DNA from 3 places in the Paenibacillus sp. J22R56 genome. Region 3 is predicted to be linked to each of the others. Evidence: riboswitches for the same ligand, from Rfam matches in the RefSeq annotation. Region 3 holds a riboswitch; each other region holds the start of a gene.
The links. A riboswitch is a leader RNA that binds a small molecule or an ion and turns the genes downstream of it on or off. The one in region 3 is predicted to bind cyclic di-AMP.
Positions count from the first base shown of each region.

Region 1: it holds a riboswitch for cyclic di-AMP, as region 3 does, so the genes downstream of both, AC0YNT_RS09420 (hypothetical protein) here and AC0YNT_RS11525 (APC family permease) in region 3, are expected to answer to the same signal.
Region 2: it holds a riboswitch for cyclic di-AMP, as region 3 does, so the genes downstream of both, AC0YNT_RS28825 (ubiquitin-like domain-containing protein) here and AC0YNT_RS11525 (APC family permease) in region 3, are expected to answer to the same signal.

Region 1 is NZ_JBWDNV010000003.1:319,835-329,895, reverse strand. It holds gene AC0YNT_RS09440 (DHA2 family efflux MFS transporter permease subunit) at 1-772, opposite strand, end outside; gene AC0YNT_RS09435 (aldehyde dehydrogenase) at 944-2,311, opposite strand; gene AC0YNT_RS09430 (lysoplasmalogenase) at 2,398-3,060, shown strand; gene rlmN (dual-specificity RNA methyltransferase RlmN) at 3,232-4,302, opposite strand; cyclic di-AMP (ydaO/yuaA leader) riboswitch at 5,034-5,227, shown strand; cyclic di-AMP (ydaO/yuaA leader) riboswitch at 5,350-5,528, shown strand; gene AC0YNT_RS09420 (hypothetical protein) at 5,646-6,065, shown strand; gene kdpF (K(+)-transporting ATPase subunit F) at 6,252-6,329, shown strand; gene kdpA (potassium-transporting ATPase subunit KdpA) at 6,357-8,036, shown strand; gene kdpB (potassium-transporting ATPase subunit KdpB) at 8,062-10,061, shown strand, end outside.
Region 2 is NZ_JBWDNV010000015.1:8,320-18,380, forward strand. It holds gene rsmI (16S rRNA (cytidine(1402)-2'-O)-methyltransferase) at 1-154, shown strand, start outside; gene AC0YNT_RS28810 (AbrB/MazE/SpoVT family DNA-binding domain-containing protein) at 277-531, opposite strand; gene AC0YNT_RS28815 (HD domain-containing protein) at 805-2,100, shown strand; gene AC0YNT_RS28820 (TatD family hydrolase) at 2,132-2,905, shown strand; cyclic di-AMP (ydaO/yuaA leader) riboswitch at 3,089-3,298, shown strand; gene AC0YNT_RS28825 (ubiquitin-like domain-containing protein) at 3,539-4,675, shown strand; gene rnmV (ribonuclease M5) at 4,823-5,368, shown strand; gene rsmA (16S rRNA (adenine(1518)-N(6)/adenine(1519)-N(6))-dimethyltransferase RsmA) at 5,376-6,269, shown strand; gene yabG (sporulation peptidase YabG) at 7,170-8,063, shown strand; gene veg (biofilm formation stimulator Veg) at 8,219-8,494, shown strand; gene AC0YNT_RS28850 (small, acid-soluble spore protein, alpha/beta type) at 8,642-8,824, shown strand; gene ispE (4-(cytidine 5'-diphospho)-2-C-methyl-D-erythritol kinase) at 8,957-9,811, shown strand; gene purR (pur operon repressor) at 9,893-10,061, shown strand, end outside.
Region 3 is NZ_JBWDNV010000004.1:171,099-181,159, forward strand. It holds gene AC0YNT_RS11505 (PdaC/SigV domain-containing protein) at 1-213, opposite strand, end outside; gene AC0YNT_RS11510 (VOC family protein) at 298-696, opposite strand; gene AC0YNT_RS11515 (acyltransferase) at 1,459-2,610, opposite strand; gene AC0YNT_RS11520 (glycoside hydrolase family 3 N-terminal domain-containing protein) at 2,767-4,956, shown strand; cyclic di-AMP (ydaO/yuaA leader) riboswitch at 5,254-5,432, shown strand; gene AC0YNT_RS11525 (APC family permease) at 5,583-7,409, shown strand; gene AC0YNT_RS11530 (MMPL family transporter) at 7,481-9,685, opposite strand; gene AC0YNT_RS11535 (TetR/AcrR family transcriptional regulator) at 9,713-10,061, opposite strand, start outside.

The DNA of each region.
Region 1 (10,061 bases), on a different contig from region 3:
TCACGCGGAGCTCAACAAAGATAAAAGCAATAAGCGCAATACCGCCAACAATAAGTCCGCCGATCGTTTTATCCGAAGTCCAGCTTTCAGCACCTTGGTTAAGACCATAGGACAGCGCTGCGAATGCAAGCGGACCTAGGATCATGCCTGGTATATCGAAGCCGGCAAGTTTCTTGGTATCCAGCTTCGGCAGCTTCCATAGACCAAACAATACGCTGATGATGCCAACCGGCAGATTAATGAGGAATATCCAGCGCCAAGAATGGTATTCGACCAGCCAACCGGAGAGAACGGGTCCAATCGCCGGGGCCAGCAGAATCGGTACCCCAAGCAGCCCCATCACCTGCCCCACCTTATTCGGCGGGCTGAGACGGTAGACATAAGCCATCGCTACTGGAAGCACAAAGCCGCCGCCAAGCCCTTGTATGACACGGAACATGATTAGCATCTGCGGGTCATTCGGAAGCGCACATAGCAGCGACCCCAATGTAAAAAGTACGACCGAGGTCAAGAAAATTGTCTTCGCACCAAACCGGTCAGATAACCAGCCTGCCAGAGGGATAACAGCTGCCTGCGCAAGCATATAGCCCGTTACCGTCCATTGAAGAGTAGGAAGCTGCGTATGGAAATCCTCCACGAGCTTCGACAGTGCCACGTTCATCGCAGTTGTATCGAGAATAACCATAAAGCAGCCTAAAATAATCGCAACAAGCGGGAGAAAAATACTTTTTAATTGAAATTCCTGCTCCGGCTGTGTAGGTGTTTGTTCCATCCGTTCATTACCTCCTCAATTGACTGCTCCATTACGCCAAGGATGTACGGACGAGTGCTGTAAAGTAATGGTTTTGCCTCCCCATGTTACTGAGCAAACCGGGAGAAGTCAATCGAAATTTTGGTAAAAAATAGATATGGGCCTTTCATGCATTTACCGCTATTCCAACCCTTATTTCATCAGTCTCCGAATGATCGCTAGGCCGCCTTTTGCCGACGGATATCGGAATGCGAAATCAAACTTTGTTGTTTGCTTCAGCACGCTTTTCATATGGGAGAACGTACGGAAGCTCTCCTCGCCATGATAAGCGCCTGTGCCGCTCTCGCCTACCCCGCCAAACGGCAAGTAAGGGGTCGCCAAATGCATAAGCGTATCGTTAATACACCCGCCGCCAAACGGTACAGCCTCCGTCACCCGCTTCTGAATCGCCTGATTATCACTGAACAGATACAGAGCAAGCGGCTTTGGTCTCGCATTAATCAGATCAATAGCCTCCTGCAGTTCATCATAGACAAGCACCGGCAGGATGGGGCCAAAAATCTCTTCCTGCATAACCGGCATACTCCAGTCCACATCAGTCAGGACAGTTGGTTCAATACGCTGAGACATTTCATCAACACGCCCGCCTATAGTAATCTCACCATTCTGGAGAAAATCACATAACCTCTGAAAATGACGCCCTGATATGATTCTCCCATAATCCGGATGCTCCAACGGATCTTTGCCGTAAAACTTCGTAACCGACTTGTGCAGGAGTTCTATGAATTGCTCCTTCACGCTGCGGTGCACGAGCACATAATCGGGAGCAATACAGGTCTGCCCAGCATTTATAAATTTGCCAAAGGCAACCCTCTTGGCCGCCAGCTTGAGGTTAGCATCATGATGAACAATGGCCGGACTCTTGCCTCCAAGCTCCAGCGTAACCGGCGTCAAATGCTTAGCAGCTGCCGCCATCACTTGCTTACCTACATTCACACTGCCTGTGAAGAAAATTTTATCAAACGGAAGATCAAGCAGCTCCTTGCTTACTTCAACTCCGCCCTCCATGACGGTAATGTAAGCTGGATCAAACGTATCTTGAATAAGGGAAGACATCACCTCAGACACTGCCGGTGACAGCTCCGATGGCTTGAGCACAGACGTATTGCCTGCAGCGATTGCCCCAACAAGCGGTGCTATCGCCAGCTGGAACGGGTAGTTCCATGGAGCAATAATAAGTGCCGTACCTAGTGGTTCCGGCACGATATATCCTTTACTGCCTATGTGGGTGAAGGCCGTCTTCACTTTGGCGGGCTTCATCCACCGCTTAAGATGCTTTTGCATGAAGGAGATTTCCTTATACACAAGCCCTATCTCGAGCAAAAAAGATTCCTTTTCACTTCGGTTCAGATCCTCGCGAAGAGCCTGCATGATCGCAGCCTCCCGCTCCTCGATCACCTGGCGCAGCTTAGCCAGCTGCCCTAGACGAAACTCCAAGCTCCGGGTTGCACCCGTACGATAATAGGCCTGCTGCTTTTCAAATACTTGTAATCCATTCATCCTAAACCCCGCCTTTTCGATAGAAGACTATGTACTAATAAAAGGAATTTATCTGTGCTATAGTAGGACAAAAGGAGCGATGACAATTGAATAAAATAATGCCAGCACTCATTTTGCTTATGGGCTTGCTTTACATTTTTATCATTCCTTCAGAACCGCATGCCGTCAAGCTAATTTTCAAAAGTATACCGATGCTCCTTATCATCGTTTATGCCTACTTGCAGCCTGGCGATAATGGTAAGCGGTTTCAGCACATCCTGCTCATCGGCCTAATCTTCTGCGTCATCGGCGATGTCACTCTCGACAATTTCATTGTTGGGCTGTCAGCCTTCTTGATCGGACATTTGTTTTATTTGAGCGGCTTCTTCGGGCAATGGCAATTCTCCGTATGGCGGCTTACCGCTATCGTACCTATTGGAGCATATGCCGTTTATATGGGTTATGAGTTACTTGATGCGCTCACTAAATCAGGAGATGGCGGTCTGAAAGGACCTGTCCTTGTTTATGTAACAGCAATTTCCTTAATGAGCTGGTCGGCCATAATGTCCGGCAACAAATGGGCGATAGCTGGCGCATTGCTGTTTATGGCCTCGGACTCCGTACTAGCCTGGAATAAGTTCATCTCGGAGGTTGCGAGCTCCGATGTGATCATTATGACGACCTATTATGCCGCGCAGTTCTGCATAGCAGCCTGTATTGGTCATAAGACCCGCACTGTTCCTAAGCGTAAACGGCTGCACCGTCCTTAGGTCTATGCTTTCGAAGTAAGAATTGCCACAAAGAGCATGTTGAAATTCTTTTAAGAGGAGCAGCATCGTTTCGCGGGTGAAATATAAGCGTAGTATAGAGTAAATTTATACTTTCTTATATTTGAAGCAAAAAGCCATGATCCTCTGATCATGGCTTCTTTTATAGCTGCGTTATCCGACTTTTTCCTTGTTCATCTGCTTACTACGCAGCTGGCCGCAAGCCGCATCGATATCGGCGCCATGCTCCAGACGGACGCTAACGCTAACCCCTTGCTTCTTGAGCGTGTCGTAGAAGCCTTTGATGGAGTCGTTCTCACTGCGCTGGTATTGGCTGTGCTCATCAACCGGATTGTAAGGAATCAGGTTCACATTCACGAGCGAACGGCGGCGGTCACCCACCAGCTCGGCAAGCTCAAGTGCATGCTCACGATGATCGTTAACATCCTTCAGCAAAATATATTCAAGCGTAATCCGGCGGTTCGTCTTCTCGAGGTAATAATCAATCGCCTGCATCAGCTTCTCGATTGGAATGGCCTTGTTAATCTTCATGATCCGCGTACGCAGCTCATTATTTGGTGCATGCAGCGATACGGCAAGATTGACGCCTTGGTCCTTATCAGCAAACTCTCTGATTTTATCCGCGAGTCCGCTGGTCGATACGGTAATATGGCGCGGGCCAATCGCAAGACCTTTGTGATCCTTCACTGTTGTCAGGAAGTTATTAAGGTGTGTGAAGTTATCAAACGGTTCGCCGATACCCATCACAACGATGTGGCTGACCTTCTCGCCTTGACCTGCTTCATCAAGATGAAGCTGAATCTTCATAATCTGTTCCGTAATCTCACCGCTTGTCAGATCTCGGCTCTTCTTAAGCAAGCCGCTCGCGCAGAAGCTGCAGCCGATGTTGCAGCCAACCTGCGTCGTCACACAGACAGATAAGCCGAATTTATGCCGCATCATGACCGTCTCAATTAAGTTGCCGTCATCGAGCTTAAGCAGCAGCTTCACGGTACCGTCCTTCGACACCTGCTTCGTATGCTCAGCGAGTGTCTGAATCGCGAAGTTCTCCTCGAGCAGCTTCACGCAGTCCGAATGGAGCTCCGTCATATCAGCAAAACTCGTAACCCGCTTCCGGTATAGATAGTCCCATACCAGCGAGGCCCGGGATTTTTTATGTCCGTGCTCGCCCAGCCATGCGATTAATTGCTCTAATGTAAATCCATATATGGAAGGTGTACTCATTATTTATCCTCTTTTCACAAACGCGGCCTAAACCGCATACTGACTCCTATTGTCCCAAAATTGTCGGACGAAAACAAGGGGCGATTCCCGCCAATTGACAGAAGCCCGCAACAGCACTATTCGAATAAGACCCCCGGAGGGTCTTATTACTATTTATCTCCAGCAGAACCTTCGAATAAGACCCTGCGAGGGTCTTATTGCTGCCGCAAACCGGCTAGTTCCCCTCACTTTATCGCTTCATTCGCCGTGATAAGGTCCCCAATGGATCTTAAGTCTACTTTATTCAGTTATCGAACATCAGTTAAGGCCCCTTAGGGACCTTAACTCTTCAAAATCCAGCTAGTTTTCCCCCGTTTGACGCTCCATCCGCTGCATTAAGGTCCTCAAGGGACCTTAACCTCGTCGTTTAACCACTCATCGCGCTAGTTAGAGTCCCTAAGGGACCTTAACCTCGTACATCGTGCTTGAGAGGAATATCCTTACCTGGACTGGACCCTTTGAAAAATGCTGGAACCACCTTTTCTCCCTTCTTCATTCATTTTCAAGCAAAGTTTCGGTGCACATTTATCGCAATCAAGAGATACAGAGACTGATAAAGAGCATTCTAGAGTTCGTCTGCGATGTAAACGCTCTAACCAATCTCATTGTGAGAATTAGACAATATGCCGCCTCTATGTTTCATTTACATTAACCTTAGTCAGGCGTAACATACGATTCAGCAAATGAAATGTATGCTTTATTCGCTGAGTTTCCGTCATGGGAAACGGGGGAACCAAACGATAGGCGCTATTGCATCGGTGTGAGAGCTGGTGTGTCTTGCTTATCAGGGGTGAATCCGGGAAAGGCTGCTCACAGCTGGACCTGGTAGGGCGACTCTCACCGTCCGAATCCGTCAGCTAACCTCGTAAGCGAAGAAAATGTCAGCCACGGCACAGCAAGCTTAAAGCTGCGGAGGCATTTTCCAGGTAGAGAGGATGATGTGTTCTTGTGACCTTATGGGGCCGCGGGGGACTTTCCTCTGCGGTCTTTTTCTAATTATATTTGAAAATGTCTTTATCGCTTAATCTCCTTCACAGGGGAACGGGGGAACCAATCGGATGGCATGCTCAAGCAGCTAGCATCCACGGGGTGAATCGCCAGAACGGCTCAAGCGAGCTTTATGGCGTAGGGCGACTCTTACGCCCGAATCCGTCAGCTAACCTCGTAAGCGTAACAAGAGAGGCAACGATGATCGTGAACATAGGTGCGGTTTATTTTCTGCTGCGCTTATAAGCCACGTGAAGAGTCCCTCTTCCGTGGCTTTTTTGTCGTTGATTCCTCTAATAAAAGAGGAGAGAAATAGGATGAACGATTATATTCTCGTATCTGCACCAAATGTACAGGGCGAGGACTTTATTAAACAATTGCAACATCGGAGAATCCCATTTGCAACGATGGTAAATAATAAGGCCGAATATGAGAGAATGCTCGCACTTGATGTGACTACGATCATTGTCATTAGCACAAATGATGAAGCCACATGGCGAGTGCCGGAGCTTCCGATTGGTCGGATTTTCTTATTCGAGAGAAGCTTGAACCTTTGCTGCCGCTACATTCAGATCTGCCGAAGCTGGACGTCGAAATCGATCTGTGTCATTACCGACAGCACAAACCCGCGACTGATCTATAAAGGAATGGGTGCGAATTATGTGGTTCATTCCAGCAGTGGTGAGACTTCTTTTCTCATATCAAATGATTTCATGGCAAACAGCCAAAACGTTTAAAAATTCCATGCTTACGAAGCAATAATTGCTCAATTGGCTAAAATAAGCCATTTGTGTACCAATTCTTAATAAGGAGAGTAGATTTATGCAGGATATCTATATGGTGCTGCTTCTGGCAGCTGTATTCGTACTCTTCGCCGGATTTATGCAATGGTGTGACCGCTCCATTCAGGAGGAGGAGAAACGATGATAATCACACTCTGTCTGGCCTTACTTATCTTTCTCTATTTAGTGTACGCCCTCATTAATCCAGAAAAATTTTAGTCCCTTAAACGATCGCGGGAGGTCAATATGGATATTTTACAGCTTCTTATTGTGATTGGCGTGCTTGTTCTGCTCGTCAAGCCACTTGGCTCGTACGTTTATCACGTCTACTCGAATGAGCCAAACCGAACCGACCGAGTATTCGGGTGGTCTGAACGAATCATTTACAGCGTGATCGGCTTAAAATCGCGAGCAGGCATGACCTGGAAAAAATACGCGCTTAGCTTTCTTCTAACCAATATCGTATTAGTTGCCATCAGCTATGTGATCCTGCGCTTTCAAGGCGGGCTCCCTGGCAATCCGAATAACATCGGCGGTATGGAACAGACCTTGTCCTTTAATACCGTCATCAGCTTCATCACGAATACGAACTTGCAGCATTACAGCGGGGAGACCGGGCTTTCTTACTTCTCTCAAATGGCCGTCATTATGATGATGATGTTCACATCAGCGGCTACAGGCTTCTCGGTTGCGATTGCATTTATCCGTGGTCTGACGAGCAAAGGCACAACAATCGGTAACTTCTTCGAGGATTTCGTGAAGTCGCATACCCGGATCTTTCTGCCGCTGGCTGTGCTTGTCACGCTGGTACTGGTGGCTTTGCATGTGCCACAGACGTTTGATCCGAACATAACCGCAACAACACTAGAAGGAGCCACGCAAAATATCGCGATCGGACCTGTGGCATCCCTAGAATCAATCAAGCATTTAGGTACCAACGGCGGCGGTTTCTTCGGAGTCAACTCGGCTCATCCATTCGAGAATCCAAACCCACTGACGAATGTCATCGAAATTTTATCGATGTGGGCGCTTCCTGCATCGCTGCCTTATGTATTCGGACGATTCGCGAAAAACCGTAAGCAGGGCTGGGTTATATTTTCCGCGATGATGACCTTGTTCCTTGTCTTTCTGGCAACGGTCTATACCGCTGAGCTGCATGGCAATCCAGCACTGAACAATCTTGGTGTGGATGCCTCACAAGGCAGTATGGAAGGTAAAGAGGTACGCTTTGGTATCGCACAATCCGCTCTGTTTACAGCAGTCACAACAGCAGCGACAACCGGTACGGTAAACAACATGCACGATACGCTGACACCAATTGGCGGACTCGTACCGCTTGCCGAGATGATGCTTAACGTCGTGTTTGGCGGTAAGGGTGTTGGTCTCATTAACATGCTGATGTACGCCATACTCGGAGTATTTATCGCCGGACTTATGGTTGGACGTACGCCGGAGTTTCTTGGACGGAAAATCGAGCCGCGTGAGATGAAGCTCATCGCGATCGCCATACTCGCCCATCCCTTTATTATCCTGGTGCCGACCGCTATCGCTTTCCTTACCGACCTAGGCCAAGGCTCAATTAGCAACGCAGGCTTCCACGGCATCTCACAGGTGCTGTATGAGTACACCTCATCAGCAGCAAATAACGGCTCCGGCTTTGAGGGATTAGCCGATAATACACCTTTCTGGAATATTACAACCGGACTGGTCATGCTGTTTGGACGATATATCTCGATGATTGCCATGCTTGCCGTAGCCGGTTCACTGGTCCGTAAGCAGCCTGTGCCAGAGACATCGGGTACATTCCGGACAGATAACGTGCTGTTTACAGGGATTCTTGTAGGAACCGTATTAATTATTGGAGCGCTGACGTTCCTGCCTGCCGTTGTTCTTGGACCAATTGCAGAGTATCTGACGCTTCGCTAACGGATAAGGATGAGGTGAGTAAAAGGTGACTACGAAACGTAAATCTATGCTGGACTCCGCTATTTTAAGCCGTGCGGTCAAGGACAGCTTTATCAAATTAAATCCACTAACAATGATGAAAAACCCCGTCATGTTCGTCGTTGAGGTCGGTACACTTGTCGTACTGCTTATGACATTGCTGCCCGGCTATTTCGGAACAGAAGATCGGGTAGGCTTCAATCTGACGGTGTTTCTTATCCTGTTATTCACGGTACTCTTCGCGAATTTCGCAGAAGCATTGGCCGAAGGGCGCGGTAAAGCGCAGGCCGATTCGCTTAAGAAGAGCAAACAGGACATTACGGCTAACAAAATGGTCGGCAATAGTGTAAAACAAGTCGTATCTACCGAGCTTCGGAAAGGCGATATTGTTATCGTCTCACAAGGCGAGATGATTCCGGGCGATGGCGAAGTCATTGAAGGCCTTGCTTCTGTTGATGAATCCGCCATTACCGGTGAATCGGCTCCTGTTATTAAAGAAGCTGGCGGTGACTTCAGCTCCGTTACCGGCGGTACACGTGTCGTCAGCGACCAGATCAAGGTTCGCATTATGAGTGATCCCGGCGAATCGTTTATTGATCGTATGATCTCACTTGTTGAAGGCGCAAAGCGGCAAAAGACGCCAAACGAACTGGCTCTGAACACCCTGCTTACAAGCCTTACGCTTATCTTCTTGATCGTTGTCGTTACCCTGGCCCCTATCGCCAAATATGTTGGTGTAGAGCTGGATGTGCCCGTGCTGATCGCCCTGCTCGTCTGTCTCATTCCGACCACGATTGGCGGTCTGCTGTCAGCCATCGGGATCGCCGGTATGGATCGCGTAACGCAGTTTAATGTATTGGCGATGTCAGGCAAAGCCGTTGAAGCAGCCGGCGATATTAACACAATGATTCTGGATAAAACCGGTACGATTACATTCGGGAACCGGATGGCCAGCGATTTCCTTCCTGTTAAGGGATCAACCGTACAAGAGCTTGGCGAGTGGGCAGCACTCAGCTCCGCCAAAGACGAGACGCCGGAAGGACGCTCTGTATTAGAGCTGATGAAGACCAAGCAGCTCTCCTACCCAACAGAGCAGATTGAGCAGGCTTCCTTCATTCCTTTTACAGCAGAAACTCGTATGAGCGGTACCGATTTGCCAGATGGAAGAAAAGTACGTAAAGGCGCCGTTGATGCCGTTAAGAAATGGGTATCGTCTCTAGGGGGTACGATCCCAGCCGATCTCGATTCCACCGGTGAAGCTGTTGCTGTCCTTGGCGGAACACCACTTGCTGTTTCCGTTGATAACCGGATTCTAGGTATTATTTATTTGAAGGATACCGTTAAACCAGGCATGCAGGAGAGATTCGCTGAGCTCCGCCGGATGGGCATCAAGACCATCATGTGTACTGGCGATAATCCTCTGACGGCAGCAACGATTGCCCGTGAAGCAGGCGTGGATGACTTTGTGGCGGAGAGCCGCCCTGAGGATAAAATCGCGCTGATCAAAAGAGAGCAGGCTGCAGGCAGTCTTGTTGCGATGACGGGAGACGGGACGAATGATGCCCCTGCTCTTGCCCAGGCCGATGTTGGGCTTGCGATGAACAGCGGTACAATCGCAGCGAAGGAAGCTGCGAATATGATCGATCTGGATTCCGACCCGTCGAAGATTATCGAGGTTGTGGCTATCGGCAAGCAGCTGCTAATGACCCGCGGCGCTCTTACAACATTCAGTATTGCGAATGATATCGCCAAATATTTTGCCATCATCCCTGCGATGTTCATGATTGCGATCCCGCAGATGGATGTCCTGAATATTATGAAACTCGGCTCGCCTTCATCAGCGATCCTCTCGGCGCTTATCTTCAATGCGGTCATTATTCCGCTCCTCATCCCGCTTGCGATGCGAGGGGTTGCTTATAAACCGATGAATGCATCCAAGTTGTTAAGCAAGAACCTGCTTATATACGGGCTTGGCGGCGTCATTGCACCATTCATTGGTATTAAGCT
Region 2 (10,061 bases), on a different contig from region 3:
AGAGAACGGGGAAGCATGGTGGACATCGTTAGAGCTTGAAGATCATGTCGCTCATTATGAGAATCAGGGAATAGATCGTAAAGAAGCGATAAAAAAAGCGGCACTAGACCGTGGCCTGCCAAAGCGGGATGTTTATAACGCAGTAAACCGATAGTTTACTGCGTTATAAACGCAAAAAAAGACCTTCCTGGCCGGGTTCTAGCACAGGAAGGCATCAAGGAATATAAAAAGGTTAGAATTAACAAGTTGATGTATTTCTATTATAACCTATTTTTCTTATTTTGTCACAGGAGTAGGCATTTCAGATAAACAAATATGGCAAACAATTTTGCCTTTGAAATAAGAAACGTTTTCTGCATTGCCACAGAAGATACAAGCAGGCTCGTATTTCTTCAGCATAATACGCTCGCCGTCTACATAAATCTCGAGAGCATCTTTCTCCCCAATACCAAGCGTACGGCGCAATTCAATTGGAATTACAACACGACCTAATTCGTCGACTTTACGAACAATACCAGTAGATTTCATCATAATTTTGTTTCTCCTCTCAGGAAATTACATTTCGTCACTATTCGACATAGTTTTTCTTTTTATGGCTATTATAATACCAACGATTCCCATAATAGTCAACCACAAAAGTCCTTGATAGACCGCGGTTTATGGCAAGTTGACTCTATAGCAAGGTCATATTAATCTTACTATAGAATACATCAGCTTCGACAATTTGGAAACTAATTTACGACACTATTCGACATTCTAGCATAGTTTTGTGTCGAAACCATGAACAAGGAGTTGAAAGGGCGAATGAATCAGCAACTGACCGAAGAGAAAGTATTTAAGGATCCAGTTCATAAATATATTTACGTACAGGATCAGACGATATGGGATTTGATCAATACAAAAGAGTTTCAGAGGCTAAGAAGAATTCGCCAGCTTGGAACCTCTTATTTAACGTTTCATGGTGCCGAATACAGTCGATTCTCCCATTCTCTTGGAGTCTATGAAATAACGAGAAAGATCATTTCACAGTTTGAGCGTAATCATTATCCGGACTGGCCGCAGGAAGAAAGACTTTTGGCCCTATGCGCTGCATTACTGCATGACGTTGGTCATGGACCGTTCTCCCATTCGCTGGAGCAGGTGTTCGATACGCATCATGAGCAGTGGACCTGTGCGATCTTGCTTGAGGATACAGAAGTTAATCGCGTGCTGCGCCAAGTGTCAGATGATTTTCCAGAAAAAGTGGCATCGGTTATCGGCAAGACTTATCCAAATCCGATCGTTGTCAGTCTTATCTCCAGTCAAATGGATGCAGACCGGATGGACTATTTGCTGCGTGATGCTTATTTTACCGGTGTTCATTACGGGAACTTCGACCTGGAGCGAATATTGCGCGTCCTGCGTCCTTTTCAGGGCAAGATGGTTGTGAAAGAAAGCGGCATGCATGCCATTGAGCATTATTTAATGTCCCGCTATCAGATGTATTGGCAAATCTATTTCCATCCGGTTACACGGAGCTCGGAAATCATATTGCGGCAAATTACTCGTCGGGCGAAGGAGCTGTACGAGAGCGGTTATACCTTTGCATGGATGCCGGGACCAATCAACAAGCTTCTAGATGGTACGATTACAGTAAAGGATTATCTGAAGCTGGATGAGGCTTATATGCAGACGATCTTCGCTCAATGGGCGGAGGAAGGAGATTCTCTTCTTGCCGAGCTATGCGACCGGTTCCTCAATCGCCGATTGTACAAATACATTACGCTTAGTGATCCAGGAGACTCTTTATTAGAAGAAGCAGCTCAGCAGTTTATCTCAATTGGTCTTAATCCGGATTATCATATGGAAATTGATTTTCCATTTGACCAACCTTACGACATATATCGCCCTGATGCGAAAAAAGGCGGGAAAGAGGATAAAGCGCCGATTCTGCTCTTAAATGACGATAACAGCTTAAGCGAAATATCGGTGAAATCCGACATTATTCGTTCCATCAGCGGCCTGCATCAAGGGCAGTACCATATTTATTATCCGATCGAGCCACTCCTTGCTGCGGCTCATCAATTAAGTGCTGAAGTAAGGGAGCTTTTCAAAATTTAAAGGCTTTATATAGAAGGAGAATGCAGCAAAGATGATATCTTTATTCGACACACACACCCATCTGGACGCTTCACAATTCGACGGCGACCGCACAGAAGTTATCGAACGAGCACGTGCAGCCGGTGTCGACCTTATGCTCAACATTGGCTTTAACCGAGAGACAATCCCGACCACCATCGAGCTTGCAGAAAAGTATGATTTTATCTATGCGGCAGTTGGCTGGCATCCAGTAGACAGCATCTATATGGAACCGGGGGATCTGGAATGGATCGAGCAGCTTTGCTCTCATCCAAAGGTTGTTGCGATCGGAGAAATTGGACTTGATTACCACTGGGATACGTCACCAAAGGATGTTCAGCACCGTGTATTTCGGGAGCAAATCCGCCTCGCTCGGAAGCTGGGTAAGCCAATTGTCATTCATAATCGGGATGCTCATGAGGACATCGTTTGTATTTTGAGGGAAGAAAAAGCGTCTGAAGTTGGAGGGGTCATGCATTGCTATTCCGGCAGCTGGGAAACGGCAAAATTATGCCTCGATATGAACTTCTATATTTCCTTCGGAGGACCTGTCACTTTCAAAAATGCGAGGGTGCCAAAAGAGGTGCTTGCACAGGTTCCACTTGACCGTATATTAATCGAAACCGACGCTCCATATTTGGCTCCTCATCCGTTCAGAGGGAAGCGAAATGAGAGCTCATATGTGTCTTTAGTCGCAGACATGGCAGCTGAGATAACAGGAAAATCTAAGGAGGAAATTGCATTTATTACAAGCACAAACGGTAAAAAATGTTTTGGTATTGTTTAAAAACGGACTAAAACCACTGAAATAAAGACTATAGCGGCGATAAAACTCTTTTTAATTGGCGGAATCGGCTTTATTTGCCTTCAGAATGCTAAAATTTCGTTAAAATCGTCTTTTAACGCGTCTTTACAATTGTGTGGTCAGGAAGGTATCATTTTTCTCAGAGCTTTAACTTTTGTATTGGATTTCCAGTTTACGCTTAATCTCCGAATCGGAGAGCGGGGGAACCAACGTCGGCAGATGCAGGGCTAAGAAAGCAAGTTAGCATCATGCGGCGCATTGAATTCTTCAGGGGTGAATTTTGCGGCGATTGCCATGAGCATTCGAACCGTGGATAGGGCAGCTCTCTCGTCCGAACCCGTCAGCTAACCTCGTAAGCGTCTATAGAGAGCGATCAACCTCGTGTATTTACCTTTTCCTGAATGTTTGACTACCCAGGAAGCCACGATCAGATCCTCTGTCGAAGGCTTCTTTTTATTTTCGATTTATACGGAAATAGTCTTTCGTAGAGGTAGATCCAGGAGGTGTGAGGAAGTAACACTGGAGCGTGCTCGTCACGCCAATATACTTAATAGTCACGTCAATGTATCATGCGTAACAGATTGGCGGCGGGGCTATGAAGGAGGACCGATTGAAGTGGGAATGATCCAAGTTAGGGAGACCCATGGGAAGCGATCATCCAGCATGACTTTCGCAATGCGATGGAAGCATGAAAATTTGCGTTTAATTGTTCTGAGTGCAATTATCTCAATCGCTATGACTTTCATGTTTTTGGTGTTGTTGTACGGATCGGCTGATAAAAGCGTATCCGTAGTAGTGAATGGACAAGAGACCGTTGTGAAAACAAAACAATGGATCCTGCAACGCCTACTGGATGAACAAGCTATTACGGTAGGGCCACATGATGAGGTGTCGTCACCTCTAAATGCGTCCATCAAAGACGGAGATCGCATTGAAATTAAACAAGCGTTTCCGGTTACTGTAAAAGCAGATGGCAAGACATCGACGGTGTACACGACAGAGAAAACAGTACAGGCGGCGATCGGGAAATTAAATATTCCTGTTCGCGATCAAGATAGGGTTAACCCATCTCTAGACACGGCCGTTTCGAAGGCGATGACAGTTACCGTTACTCGCGTCGATACAAAAGTGTCGGAAACAGAACGGACTTTGCCGTTCTCGATCGTGAAGAAACAAGATCCAACCCTTGATAAAGGGAAGGAGAAGCTGGTGCAATCCGGCAAGAATGGCCTTGTGATTGAACGCGTGGAGAAGAAGTATGAGAATGGTGTTCTTGTCTCCTCCAAGCTGGTCGACAAGGTTGTGCAGACACATACGGTCAGCCAGGTCGTAGCTATTGGCGCGAAGAAGGATGTACATACACTCTCAAGCAATGCGAGCACGGCCTCGTATTCGAAGAGCGGAGTCACCTTTAAAGCCAAGAAGATTCTGAAGAACGTAACCTTAACCGCTTATTCAGCGGGAGTGGAGTCTACGGGTAAATCTGAAAATCATCCTGGGTACGGCATTACCGCTTCCGGCGCGAAAGTGAAGGAAGGCCGCACGATCGCGGTTGATCCGGATGTTATTCCAATCGGCTGGTGGGTATACATCGAAGGCATTGGCTTCCGCAGGGCGGAGGATACAGGCAGTGCAGTCAATGGGAACAAGATTGACGTTTATTTTGACAGCACCAGCTATGCAAACAAGTTTGGCCGGAAAAAGGGCTATACCGTGTACGTACTTGGACCCAATAAGCCATCCGCAAGCTAATTGCTTCATGCTATTATTTCGATGATAAATATGCCATTATAAGAAGAGGCGCTGCCTCTTCTTTTTGTGTGTATAGGTGTGGAGCGGTTACATTCTTACTGACGCAAAAAGATGAGCGAAAGTTGCTGGAGAAAGGAATGTTCGCTTGTGATTAAGGAAATTATTGTGGTGGAAGGCAAAGATGATACAGTCGCTGTAAAGCGGGCTGTTGAAGCAGATACGATTGAGACAAATGGCTCTGCCATCGGCGAGGATGTGCTTAAGCGCATTGAACTGGCCATGGAACGAAGAGGCGTTATTATATTCACAGACCCTGATCATGCTGGTGAGAGAATTCGCAAAATTGTAGCTCGGCGGGTACCCGGCTGCAAGCATGCTTTTTTGCCACAGGAGAAGGCTATGTACAAGGGTGATATCGGCATTGAGAACGCCAGTCCTGAAGCCATTCGTCAGGCGCTCTCCGAGCTTCGAACAGAGGAGCCTGCTGGTGTAGGCGATATTACGTGGGAGGACCTGATGGAAGCGGGCCTTATTGTTCATCCGGATGCGGCGAATCGTCGTCTTCAGATGGGGAAGCTGCTTGGGATCGGGTATGCGAACGGCAAACAGTTTTTCAAGCGTTGTACAAGCTTCCGAATCTCCCGAGAAGAGTTTGCAGAGGCATTGCGTACAATGGAACAGGGACAGGAGTGATCGGAGCATGAGCGGAAACGATATGAAGGCGATTGAAGTTGCAACGCCAAAGCGCACGAAAGAAATTATTGCGAAGTATGGGTTCCAATTCAAAAAAAGCTTGGGACAGAACTTTCTGATCGACCAAAATATTTTGCATAAGATTGTGAGTGCAGCTGGACTCGACAAGACAAAAGGCGCTTTGGAGATTGGACCAGGTATCGGTGCGCTGACTCAACATCTGGCTGCTGAAGCGGGTAAGGTAACGGCGATTGAGATCGACAACCGCCTCATTCCGATCCTGGGAGATATTCTGGCGGACGAAGAGCATGTGCAGGTTGTGCATGGTGATGTGCTTAAGTTGGATCTGAAAAAGCTGTTCGAGGAGCACTTCGCGGATGTGAGCGGCGTCAGCGTAGTTGCAAATCTGCCATATTACGTGACTACACCGATTCTGATGAAGCTGCTGGAAGAGCGTCTGCCGCTCGAGAACATCGTCGTCATGATTCAGAAGGAAGTAGCTGAGCGGATGGCGGCTAAGCCAGGTGGCAAGGAATACGGCAGCTTGAGCGTAGCCGTGCAGTACTACTGCGAGCCGTCACTTGTGTGCATCGTGCCGCACACGGTGTTTATTCCACAGCCGAATGTAGATTCAGCTGTGATTAAGCTGGCGGTGCGCGAGAAGCCGCCAGTGGATGTTGAGGACGAGGCGCATTACTTCCGCATCGTTCAGGCGAGCTTCGCCCAGCGCCGCAAAACGCTGGCGAATAATCTTACGGCGTTCGTAGGCAAGGAACGCCGTGAAGAGATGACGCAGCTGCTGCATAGCTGCGATATTGACCCTATTCGTCGAGGAGAGACTTTGTCCCTCGACGAATTCGCCCGCATCAGCCGCGCCTTTTTGGCAGCGGGCTGGCGCTAGTATACTCGGCCTCACGTTAGGCCGAGCCCTGTAGAGTCGGCGGCGAGCCATATCGCCGCCGGCTTTTTATTTGGCTGCTCGCAGCCGCTGCTTTACGCCCGCCATCATACCTCCGCAAACGCCCCATCGCACCACCCGACCTGCTCGTAATGCGCATAAACCTACTTAACGTCTGCGAACACCTACCGCACCCCCAACCACCGCTGTAGCACGGAATTCTCTCCTGTTGCCATCTTAGGGGAGCACAATATTCTAGGCGTGGTGGCGCGTCCGTCTGGGCAAGAAGATGGGCTGAGAACAAATAAGAAGGTGATTGGATGCTACAGCCGGAGGGACGACTGGAGGGCGATATGCAATCGATTAAGTGCTAATGATACTGCGGCTGAGTGACTAGGTGTTTAATAGGTCTCTGATGCAGCGTATCCGCAGTTTGTTCGTAGGTGCGGCTCAGCCGCTCTTAGAACATCCTTAGCGCCTTTTAGTGGCGCACAATTGCCTCTGCGCTGTATTAACGGTGCAGAGGCAATTGTGCGCGGGTGCAGTCCACGCGCAAGCACAAAGGCTGGCGCATTCAATGCCAGCCTTAATCGACGCCGTGCTGAGTGAAGCAGCAGGGCAGACCTCTGTCTCCCACAAGGAATGCGGGAGACAATTGGGCATCGCAGGCTACCCGCAAGAGGGTAAGGGGTATCTCCCTTAAGGAGCGGAGCGTCCGCCTTTGCCCTTACTTTGCTACCTAAGAAACATACGTTCAGAGCAAAGTAAGGGCAACAGCGGCCGTAGGGAGATACCCCGTCCCTCAGTGCGGCAGCCGAAGCTCTGCTTTTAATAGCCAAACCCAATTTTCTCCGCACATTCCGCCCCCTCCACCCATACGATAGACGAAGAGGTGATTTACCCATGAAGCAAGGGGACCTGGTCGTCCGCAAATCGTATGGCGGTGACGTGCTGTTCCGAGTTGAAGATATGCGATCCGATCAAGCATTAATTAAAGGCACGGACTACCGATTGCTTGCGGATGCGCCAATTCCCGACTTGTCGGTTGTTCGTGACCCTGAATCGACAAGTGCGCGGCAGCAAGTGCAGATTAAAGTAAACGACTCTCTCAAACGTATGCGGCAGGAAAAAGCGCATCTGACGGTTTTATCCAGTCAAGATCGTGCTGCTTCGCAGCAGCAAAACCAGTCTTATTTTGAATTGCCGGGCAAGGTGCTTCATTTGGATGGGGACGGCAACTACTTACGGAAGAGTATGCAGTTGTACCAGACGATGAAAGTGCCGGCACATGGCGTGCATGCTCATGAATCCCAAATGGCACAGCTCTTGTACCGCTTGCTGCCGCAGGTAAAGCCGGATATCGTGGTCATTACTGGTCATGACGGTGTTTTGAAAAACCGGGAAGGCGAAGATCTGTACAGCCTAAGCAGCTATAAAAACTCACAAAGCTTCGTTAATGCGGTACGCGTCGCTCGCCAATATGAGAAGAATATGGATGGGCTTGTTGTCGTGGCTGGCGCTTGTCAGTCGCACTTTGAAGCACTACTTCAGGCTGGCTCTAACTTTGCGAGCTCGCCGGGTAGAATATTGATCCATGCTTTGGATCCGGTTTATATTGCGATTAAAGCGAGCTACACGTCAGTTCGCGAATCGATAAACCTCTCAGATGTGATCCATGGCACGATCAGCGGCATTGATGGAGTGGGTGGGATTGAGACGATGGGACGGCATCGGATGGGCTTGCCGAAGCCTAAAAAAGTGACAACATCAACGGCAAGTATGAAGATAACGTCTTAATATGTACATGTTTTCTCCGATTATGCATCAAATTCGAAAAAATGGGCGAAAACACCGTTGACAATTTAATAACATGGCTGATATAATATTTTGCCTCATTTGACAAACTGCCCCTTTCTGGTTATAATGGACAAGGAAAGAGGTGGTAGTGGACAATGGCAAAAAATGCGCTATTGGAAATTAAACGCAATTTGGAAGCTCACGTAGGTTCCAAAATCCGTCTTCGAGCTAACGGTGGCCGTCGAAAGACCATCGAACGTACCGGCACGTTAGAAGAAATCTACCCTTCTGTTTTCATTGTCAAACTGGATCAGGAATCTCAATCGTTTAAGCGCGTTTCCTACAGTTATGCGGATATACTGACAGAGTCGGTGGAAGTGACCGTATGCAATGATGAAGGTCAAGTCCGAATTACCCATATTCAACAATAGATGCACATCTCAATTACGAGTTTAGACGCGAATCCCTGGATTCGCGTTCTTTTTCTATCTACCCCTGTTTCTGCATAAGCGACAGCGTTCGAAGCGCATAATAAGACGCAATCACTTTCATTTCTTATGACAGGAGGTGCGTACGATATGGGCCGTAGAAGAAGCGTTATGTCTGAGCAGTTGAAATATGAACTGGCCAAAGACCTCGGTTTTATCGATACTGTGCAGCAAGAAGGCTGGGGCGGGATTAGTACAAAGGATGCCGGCAATATGGTAAAGCGGGCAATCCAGCTTGCCGAACAGGCTGCTGCAAAGTCTAACGGACAATAGCCGCAGGCCGTGATTATATCGCAAACAGAAGCTAAGAGAGCGGGGCGCTTAAAGCCAGCGCTGACCTCTTAGCTTTTCTTGTGCCCGTTTGTTATAATGTTGCTTAGCTAACAACGAACGGGAGAGCTTGCCATGAAAATATACGAAAAGGCTCCGGCGAAAATTAACCTGATGCTTGACGTCATGAGGAAGCGGGAAGACGGTTTCCATGAGGTCGAGATGATCATGACGATGGTCGATCTTGCGGACAGGCTGGAACTTGAGGAACTGCCGAGGGATACGATTATTATTTCGAGCCAGGCTGGATACATACCGCTGGATGAGAAGAACTTGGCCTTCCAGGCAGCGCGGCTCATTAAAGAGCGCTACAATGTCCGTAAGGGCGTTTATATTCATTTGGATAAAAAGATACCGGTAGCAGCTGGTCTAGCAGGCGGCAGCAGTGACGCTGCAGCAGCACTGCGCGGATTAAACCGGCTCTGGCAGCTTAACATCCCGGAAGACGAGCTGTGCCGCCTTGGTGCGGAGCTTGGCTCCGATGTACCTTTCTGCGTAACAGGCGGTACGGCAATTGCACGAGGCCGCGGAGAGAAGCTGGAGCAGATCAGCAATCCACCGCAATGCTGGGTCGTACTGGCCAAGCCTCCAATTAACGTATCAACCGCTGATGTATACGGCAAACTGCGAGCGAACGAGCTGAAGAGCCATCCTTCTACACAGGATATGGTATCGGCTATTGAGCGTGGTTCATTCTCGGATATCTGTGCCGGGTTAGGCAATGTCCTTGAGAATGTTACCCTGGATTTATATCCGGAAGTGCTGCAGCTGAAAGAAAGCATGCAAAAGCTAGGTGCTGATGGCGTCCTGATGTCGGGCAGTGGACCAACTGTTTTTGGTCTTGTTTCGAAGGAAGCCAAGCTTCCACGTATCTATAATGGGCTTCGAGGTTTTTGTAAAGAAGTATACGTGGTAAGAATGCTGACATAATGCTGACGTTTTCCTTGATTAAATCCGTATAAAAATGTTATATTGACTTTATATTATTCGGATTTAGTGGGGGGAATGACTTTGAAAAAATTGAAGCGAAGCGCAAGACTGGTAGAGATGACGCAATATTTGCTGAGTCGTCCCCACACGTTAATTTCGTTAACAGCATTTGCTGATCGCTATCAGTCTGCGAAGTCTTCCATTAGTGAAGATTTGGCCATTATAAAAGAGGTCTTCGAGGAAGAAGGCT
Region 3 (10,061 bases):
AAGCAGATCGGAAGTTTCCTCAATAACATTGGATGTAACTTTAACGGCTTGTGTATCTGGAAGCGTTGCGCTGATTGGCACGGCTGTAACCGGTCCGGATGTAGCAACGATAGGTACGACAGTTGTTTCCTGCGCCATAGCAAGTGCAGGAGTGAAAGCGAGCAGGCAAGATCCTGCTACAGCAATTGTAAGCATTTTGAAAGGTTTTTTCATGGCGAGTGGCCTCCTAAGGTATGTTCGAAGAATGAAGACACCAAGTAGACGGGAGAGAAGCTGGAAAAGTTTCAAGGTTAATTATTATTCCGACTTTGTGCTTATACCGCCGCCAAAAGCAATACGGTAACCGTCAGCATCTTTAATCGTAAACTCGCTCCACTGATCCGAATAATGGGGCCCATTAACGATTTCTACGGCTTTGGTTCGGCACTCTTCCACGAGCAGATCGACGGCGTCTGTATACGCAAATACATCAAAGTATAAGCCGCCAGCTGCTGCAGATGAGGGTCTTACATCCTCTTTGTTTAGGGAAGGGTGCAAAATAAAAGTAACGTTACCTCTTGATACATGGACATGTCCGCCAATCTCTTCATAAGTAAATCCCAAATTCTTGTAGAACTCAGAAGCCGTATGTATATCTTTAACCAATAAAACGATAGATGAACCCGATAAATTGGCTATTACTGCAGCATCACTCATAAACACATCTCCTCTAGAAATTGGCATATTAATACAATAACAACCAAGATCATACAATAGAGCGGTTGTTTCAGCAATAAGACGATTCTGGTTGAAGTGAAGTGGATAGTGGACATGCTGGTGGGAGTGAAAATAGGGAGCTTAATTGTTAATACGATGTAGGATTCAGTTGATGAGGTAAGCAGTAGAGTGTGGAGAAAGAAACCAGGTCGGAAGGTGGTCAACTGTAGGGCGGAGCAATCTATGTTGTATTTTGTGCAGTGTATTTACCTGAAGGACTGCTATGTCAGAGCTATGTTGTATTCCATCCAGCAAAATGGATGCGTGAATGCTCAAATGGAGCTGCTACCAGCAAATATCCTGTATAAAATACAGTCTAGCTCGCGCGAACAACGTGATAGAGGGATTTATGTTGTACAAATTCCAGTGTAGATGGGTCTCCATTGTAGGTGCAGGGAGAGTGTGGATATAGGGTATTGTTGGTTTGCAGCGGAGCAAGGTTATGTTCAGCTCGAGCGGATCAGGCGAAAGCGATATTTTACTGTATTAATTACAGGCTTTTCGTTTTGGTTTTTGCAGCGGTGCTTGTGTGGCTGCGAGGGGGATCGAAGCGGAGCAAGAGACATGCTCTTGAGAAGCGGAGCGCTCGCCTTTGTGCTCTGGATTTCTACCGCCGAAGCGGTATAGTTCAAAGAAATCCGGGGCACAACAGCGATCGAAAGAGTATGTCTCTTGCGCAGCAGAGCTATCCCCGAGCAAACCCTATCGCCCGGTCCTCCGCGGCAACTCCCCAAACAACAAAGCCGCCCCCGGCATGAAACGAGCAGCCCCCGCTACAATCAGCCAACTAACGCCAAGCGCTAGGCAAAAGCCTGCCGCATACCACAGATGATAATACACGGAGATGCCGCTCTCAGGCGGGAACTTCCGATAGTAGAACAGCAGCAACGGATGAATCAGATAGATGCCAAACGAAAATACCGCGATTGAATCGAAGATACGGAGCTCCTTTTTCGGCAGGAATCGATGCAAGCTTGGCGCGATATGCAGCAGCATAATGGCGCTGGTAATCGAATAGAACATTTTCAGCACATCAAGCATGAGTGGCGAATAGACAGTCCCGTTCATCCGGATATCGTAGAAGACGATGAGCATCGCGATCAAGCTGCCGAGCCATACGCCAAAAGAGGCCAGCCACGCGGATACACGCTTAGGCGTCGCTCCTTCCTTCGACCATTGAAGCCATCCCCGCAGCTGCGGATAGTAGATGCCGAGTATAGCCCCGAGCAAATATTGCATGGCATACGAAGGTGCCCAGCTCATCAGATTAGTTAGATGCAGAAATTGCTCATTCCATGTAAAGAAGGCAAGTTGGATAACGAGCCCCAAGGGGACAGCCCACTTAATCAGCTTAGGGAAACGCCGGAACACAACTAACAGCAGCGGGAACAATACATACAGCTGAGCCATAATAAAGACGTAATAAAGATGCGTATATGCCTTGCCGGTTGCCAGCTTGATCAAGAAGCTTCGGAAGGTCTCGTCTGCAGGCATATTTGGCGTGTAAGTATTGTAATACAAAATAAAATAAATGATCGAAAACAGCACATAGGGAATGATGACGTAAGTGATTCGTTTTCGATAAAAACTGCTGATCAGCGCACCGTTAAGCGGACGCGGATAGTAGCTGTAGAACAGAACAAAGCTGCTTAAAAATACGAATGCTGGTGTTGCAAACGACATTGATATATTCAAGAAATGATAAACGAAATAATAGTCCGATTCCTTCATCTTCAAAGTGGCGAAGGAGGTGGAGTGGATCATAATGACGGCGATAATGAGAAGCGCGCGGACAAGCTGAATTTCGGGCAAGCGGCTTCTTTTTTCATCCTCTTTTGTAACGGAATTAATCACAATATTACTCCAATCTGGTTGACTTTCTTGTAGGAGCAAGGCATTACCAAAGGTTAGTGGTAAGATGCCCTATTTGTCAATAGTTGTTGTATGCAGCCAGATTGTTGATGTTTTCGGCTACAATCGCTATGTTGCTCCATATTGGCAATCGATATAATGGTGAAAGAAGCAGAAAAGATCCTATTGGAGGCTATCCACGTGACCAAGATTACGGCATTACTCGAGCAAATGACGCTGGAAGAAAAGATTTTTCAACTGATGCAGCTGACCCCGAATTTCCTAAGTGAAGAGGATGCGAATCTGACTGGCCCGCTGGCTTGGATGGGTGTAACGGAGAGCATGGTGAATAATGTTGGCTCCGTGCTTAGCGCCGTTGGTGCCAAAGAAACGATTGCCCTGCAGAAAAAATATATGGAGAACAGCCGTCTTGGTATTCCACTTCTTTTAATGGCTGATATTATCCATGGCTATCGCACGATTTTTCCGGTTACACTGGCGATTGCTAGTACTTGGGATATGGAGCTGGCTGAACGAAGCGCTGCTATCGCTGCAAAAGAATCAGCTGTTACCGGCATTCATGTGACGTTCGCGCCAATGGTGGACTTGGTCCGCGATCCGCGTTGGGGCCGCGTGATGGAGTCGACTGGTGAAGATCCGTTCCTCAACAGCGAATATGCACGGGCATTTGTCCGCGGCTTCCAAGGTGAGGATCTCGCTGGTGATATGGACCGGGTTGCTGCTTGCGTGAAGCACTTTGCAGCCTACGGTGCTGCCGAAGGCGGACGTGATTACAACACAGTAAACATGTCGGAAAGACAGCTTCGCGAGTCCTATCTTCCAGCCTATAAGGCGGCTCTTGATGAAGGCTGCGAGATGTTTATGACAGCTTTTAATACGGTGGATGGCATTCCGGCGACCGGCAACAAATGGCTGATGCGCAGCTTGCTTCGTGATGAGTGGGGCTTTGACGGCATGCTGATCTCCGACTGGGGCGCAGTGAGCGAGATGATCCCACATGGTGTTGCTGCGGATGGTGCGGAAGCTGCACAGAAGGCGATTGAAGCTGGCGTTGATATGGAAATGATGACGTCTAACTACGCAAATCATCTGAAAGAGCTCGTGGAAGCGGGAAAAGTAGACATCTCGCAAATCGACGAATGTGTCCTTCGTGTCTTGAAGCTGAAGGACAAGTTGGGTCTATTCGAAAACCCTTACCGCGCAGCTAGCGAAGAACGGGAAAAAGAAGTGCTGCTCTGCGATGAGCATCGTGCTGCTGCACGTGAGATTGCGGCGAAATCCTGTGTCCTGCTGAAGAATGAGCGGGCTCTGCCACTCCACAGCGGGCAAAAACTCGCGCTCATTGGACCTTTCGCAGAGAGTGGCGATATTCTTGGACCTTGGTCGATTTGGGGTAAGCAAGAGGAAGTGGTTCAGCTTCATGCTGGTATATCCGCACGTACCGATCTAATTGCTACAGCCAAAGGCTGCGACATCGACTCGGGTTCGGAAGAGCAGCTGCAGGAAGCAGTCAACGCTGCATCAGATGCAGACATTATCGTTCTGGCACTTGGTGAAAGCTCTGAGATGAGCGGCGAAGCGGGAAGCCGCGGAGATATTCGTTTGCCGCAGGCCCAGCTCAAGCTAATCCAGAAGCTGAAGCTGCTTGGTAAGCCAATCGTTGTTGTGTTGTTCAACGGCAGACCGCTGGACCTTCATGGTGTTATCGAGGAGGCGGATGCGCTTCTTGAAGCTTGGTTCCCAGGTACAGAAGGCGGCAATGCCATTGCCGATGTGCTGTTTGGAGACGTGAATCCATCCGGACGCCTGACGATGTCATTTCCGTACTCGGTTGGTCAAGTTCCTGTCTACTACAACAACTACAATACGGGTCGGCCACTCACACCGCAGAACGCGAATGAGCGATATGTTTCCAAGTATCTGGACATGCCAAATGCGCCGCTTCTGTCATTTGGTTACGGCCTCAGTTACACAAGCTTCTCGTACGGCGAAGTGAGTCTGTCGACAGATGAAATGCATGCTGAAGACACGCTTGAAGTATCGGTTGAAGTGACTAATACTGGCGTGGTTGCTGGGGAAGAGGTTGTCCAGCTGTACGTGCGTGATATTGCTGGAGAAGTCGTTCGCCCACTTAAGGAGCTGAAGGGCTTCCGTAAGCTGCAGCTGCAGCCTGGTGAGACGGAGAAGGTAACGTTCTCAATTACCGAAGAGCAGCTTCGTTATTACCACATGGATCTGCAGTTTAAGAGCGATGCTGGCGAGTTCCATGTCTTTGTTGGTCCTAACAGCCGTGACCTAGAAGCAAAGCCTTTCCGTCTCGTGAAATAAAAGATTTTCGAAAAAACAACGAATCAGCCGGACGGCTGGTTCGTTGTTTTTTGCGGCTTAATGACCTTATAGGATCATGTCATCTGTATAATAGCTGATCTCCTCCCTTATTTAGGGAATTATCTCCTTGGAACAGGGTAAAAGACAGCATGGCTGGCTTTTTAGGACATTCTGCAAGCGATTCAAGAATGTATACGCATTCATGGCGGTTAAACCCTGATTTCTGCGTTTATTTGAATTATTATCACGGTTTACAGATAAGGGAGAGAGGACTATGATCAATTAGCAAACTTCATATGTTCATATTCGCTGAGTTTCCGAAAGTCGGAAAGCAGGGGAACCAATTGCGATAACTGCCATTATAGTTACCGCCGGGGTGAATCAGCATAACTGCCGTTCAGGCAGAGAGCTGTAGGGCGATTCTCTAGACGCCCGAATCCGTCAGCTAACCTTGTAAGCGTTGATAGAGAGGGTGAACTTCGGTTTTTTATGACCGCGGGAGGATACTCTGCGGTCTTTTTTTCGTGTAAAAAAAAGCAAACATGGTTACATTACCACTGATAAGTGATGAGTAGCCCAAGTATCCAAGCGTATGTTGTTTAACTTCATTGTTGGCGGTGACCTGTGTGTTTACTCTTATCAAAAGATTACTGATCGGGCGTCCCTTAAAGTCCGCGGAATTAGGGGAACAGAAACTCATTAAGACAAAGGCCCTTGCGATCCTGTCTTCGGATGCTTTATCGTCCGTTGCTTATGGTCCTGAGCAAATCTTGTTAGTCTTGATGACCGTGAGCGCTGCGGCGTTTTGGTATTCCATTCCGATTGGTATCGGGGTGCTTGTCTTATTAACGGCACTTATTTTGTCTTACCGGCAAATTATATTTGCCTATCCGCATGGCGGCGGAGCTTATGTGGTATCGAAGGAAAATCTCGGGATATTCCCAGGACTTGTATCTGGCGGCGCCTTGCTGGTCGATTATATTCTGACGGTAGCGGTAAGTGTATCGGCGGGTACGGATGCGATTACTTCAGCTTTTCCAAGCCTGCATACCCATACCGTGTTGATTGCCGTATTTTTCGTCCTTTGTATCACCATATTAAATCTGCGAGGCGTAACCGAGTCAGCATCGATCCTCGCCTATCCTGTTTATTTATTCGTGCTGGCGGTATTCATTATGATTGGCGTCGGTGTATATAAAATCGCTACAGGCGATGTATCGCCTGCACTGCATACGTCGCTTGGCACACCGGTAGCGGGCATCAGCTTGTTCCTGCTGCTTCGGGCCTTCGCTTCGGGCAGCTCGGCTTTGACCGGGGTGGAAGCGATCTCGAATGCGATTCCTAACTTCAAGGATCCAGCGCCAAACAACGCTGCGAAAACCTTGATGGCTATGGGCGCACTGCTGTCGGTTCTGTTTGCGGGGATCGTCTTCCTTGCTTACTACTACGGTGTTGCACCAAGGGAAGACGTAACGGTTACTTCGCAAATTGCAGAGAGTATTTTTGGACGTAACTTTATGTATTATTTTATCCAGGGCACAACGGCCTTGATCTTGATTCTGGCAGCGAATACCGGCTATTCGGCATTCCCGCTGCTTGCGGTTAACCTCGCGAAGGATAAGTTCATTCCAAGAATGTTTACGGTCCGCGGTGACCGTCTTGGTTACTCGAACGGCATTATCAGCCTTGGTATCTTGTCCATCATTCTGATTATAGCTTTCCAAGGAAAGACGGAGCACTTGATTCCGCTGTATGCGGTTGGTGTATTCGTACCGTTCACTTTGTCGCAGACGGGCATGCTTGTAAAATGGATCCGTCAGCGGCCAAAGGGCTGGGTTCCCAAGTTTATTATTAACTCGATTGGCGCACTGATTAGCTTTATCGTATCGATGATGTTCTTCTTGACCAAGTTCGAGCAGGTATGGTCGATTCTGATTTTCCTGCCGCTGATTATCTTCGTCTTCCACCGGATTAAGAAGCATTACGAGGCTGTTGGAGAACAGCTGCGATTGGCGACCTGCGAGCCTGTAGTCCCAATTGAAGGTAATGTGATGATATTGCCGGTGGCTGGCATCACGCATGTCGTAGAGCATTCGATTCTATATGCGAAGTCCTTGAAGGCCGAGCAGATTATTGCCGTATACGTCCCGTTCGAGAAAGAGGATGAGACGATCTTCGAGGAGAAGTGGAAGAAGTTCCAGCCGGACGTCAGACTGGTGACGCTGCATTCGCCGTATCGTTCGATTACGAGTCCACTCTTTAAGTTTATTGATACGGTGCAGCGTAAGGCGAGCGAGAACAATTACCAGGTAACGGTCATTATTCCGCAGTTTATTCCGAAGAAGGGCTGGCAGAACATTTTGCATAACCAAACAAGCTTAATGCTCCGCACTCAGCTTCTTTACCGCAAGGATGTCGTGATCACGACCGTGCCGTACCATTTGAAAAAATAACAAAAAGCCTTAGCTTCCGGATTTCCGGAGCTAAGGCTTTTTTCATGCTACTAGTAATAAAGCTGGCCGGGTTAATTCTTTTCCTTAACCTTTCCAGCTGTTCCTTGTTTCGAAGGCCAGAATACCCATTTGCCGATCCACACCGTCAAGGCTGGTACGAGGAAGGAGCGGACGATAAAGGTATCAAGCAGCACGCCGATTGCGGTTACTGTGCCGAACTGAACGAGTACTTGAATCGGCAGAGTGGCAAGGACGGCGAAGGTGCCTGCCAGAATGAGTCCAGCTGAAGTGATAACGCTGCCTGTCTGTGCAACACCTTCAGTAATCGCTTGGTTAAGCGGCATCGACTTGCTCTTTTTCCAGATGCTCGACACCATAAAGATGTTGTAGTCCTCACCAAGCGCGACAAGGAAGACGAAGGCATACAACGGAATGAGACCTTGAATGGCATCTGCGCCAAAGAAATAATGAAGAACGAGCCAGCCAATTCCAAGTGCACTGAAGTAGGAGAGAAGCACCGTTCCCATCAGGTACAGCATCGCTACAAATGAACGTAGGTAGACGAGCAGGAGCAGAGCGATCATCCCGATAATAACAGGAATAATTCGGTAAGCATCATCGCCAGTCACCTGACGTGTATCATACTGCTCAGCCGTTGCACCTGCGATCCACACTTTATCGGATGCATCCGTGATGCCTGCCTCTTCAAGGGTTTGTTCAGCAGCAACGCGGATCGTTGGAATCATATCCAGCGCTTCAATAGAGTATGGGTTCATCGCAAGCTCAACATTATAGGAAACGATATTAGCATCACGCGTATTCTGAACAGGTTCAGATACATTGCTGATATTCGCCAGTTTCCCAAGCTTCTGATTAAGCGGCAGCTCCTTGCCGTCTGCTTGAACGAGTACTTGAACCTTCGCAAGGCTGCCCTCCGAGAAATGATCACCAATCAACGTAAACCCTTCACGTGATGGCATATCTTCTGGGAAAGTGGATAACGTATCGTACGTAAATTTAATTTGAGTCGAAAAAGCTGCCGTTATTCCGAGTACGATTAGCGTGGAGATTGCGATCGTTTTTGGCCGCTTCACAATGGCTTCGCCTAAGCGCATACCAAAGCTGGATTTTGTTTTGGCCGCAGGAAGCGGCTTGTGTTTCTGTGCGGCACGGGCAGCCTGCATCTCCGGTGTACGTGGTACAAACGGGTAGAAGGAGGCACGGCCAAGAATAGCAAGCAGAGCCGGAACAAGCGTAACGCTTGCGATCATCATGATCAGAATCGACAAGCTGAATGGCACAGCAAAGCGGTGAATTGCACCGTATTGCGCCAACAGTAGAGCAAGCAGGGACATTACAACCGTCAGACCACTCATCGTAATCGCGCCGCCGGAATCGCTAAGTGCTTTGAGCAATGCTTTCTTTTTATCAGACTCTGTTGTTAATACGCTGCGGAAGCGGGCAATAAGGAAGAGGCAGTAGTCTGTTCCTGCGCCGAAGAGCAGCACGGTCATAATGGATAAGCCTTGTGAGTCATAAGATATCCAGCCTTCATCGGCCATCCAGCCGAGAATAGGTCCAGTTAAACCATAAGCGAAGCCAACGGCCACAAGAGGGATAAGAGCAAGAATAGGAGAACGGTAGATCAATAATAGAATGATTAGGACAAGTAAAGTTGTTGCGATCAACAGGGATACGTCAGCACCTTTGAACAAAGAGGTCGCGTCTACGCCAATCCCGGCAGGTCCGGTGATGCGGCCGACAAGTCCTTCTTCCTCCAAGTCCGTATCAAACGGTTTGGTCGTAAAAAGGGTGTTCGCGTCAGCCTCAAGCTGCTCCAAGCTGATCTTTAAGTCATCGGATGAAGCATTTTTGTCGAAAACAACCGTTTGAAGCATCGTTGTACCATCTTCAGACACCATCGCTTTCAGAGCAGGCCGCGGCATCTCATGAAGAGGTGGGAGCTCCGTCTGATAAGGCAGCGGTTCATCAGCAAGCTTCTTCGATAAAGCCTGAATCTGCGAGATATCTTCATCAGTCAGGCCTGCAGCTCGGTGCCAGGCTATAATAGCCGGAATTCCGTTATGTTCATTCAGGGCATCAGCCTGAACGGATGGGACGCTGCTCTCCAGATTGGGTGCAGCATCGTTCTTGTGATCACTTGATGACGGCAGGAAAGCATTCGCGAGACCCACGATTACGATCCATAATACGAGCGTAATCCATCGTCCGCGTTTGCCGCTGACACCGTCAGCGATACGTTTTAATCCATTCATCGTTTCTCATCTCCCTATAGCTATAAATTAGTTTCTCTCTTGTCTTCCTTCTTCTGAAGCGAGCCCGAATAGTAGAATATCGACCGTCTTTGCAGCCAATGCCTCTATCGGAACAGGACTGACGCTGCCTTTTGGAACAGGATTGTTGCTGCCTCCCGGTTTGCGTTGAATGACGCTAAGCAGGAAGAAAGCAGATGGAATCGGGTCGAGTCCAAAACTCTTGCTGCCCCGGAGACTACCGTTTTTTTGTCCTTCTTCAAACAAAGCAGCAATCGGCAGCAGATAGCTTTCCTGCCACCACTTTGTAATAAGCTGCTGCGTTTCCGGACGAAGCTCATTGCGGATATCTCTTTCCATCTGGCTTAGATCATCAGGC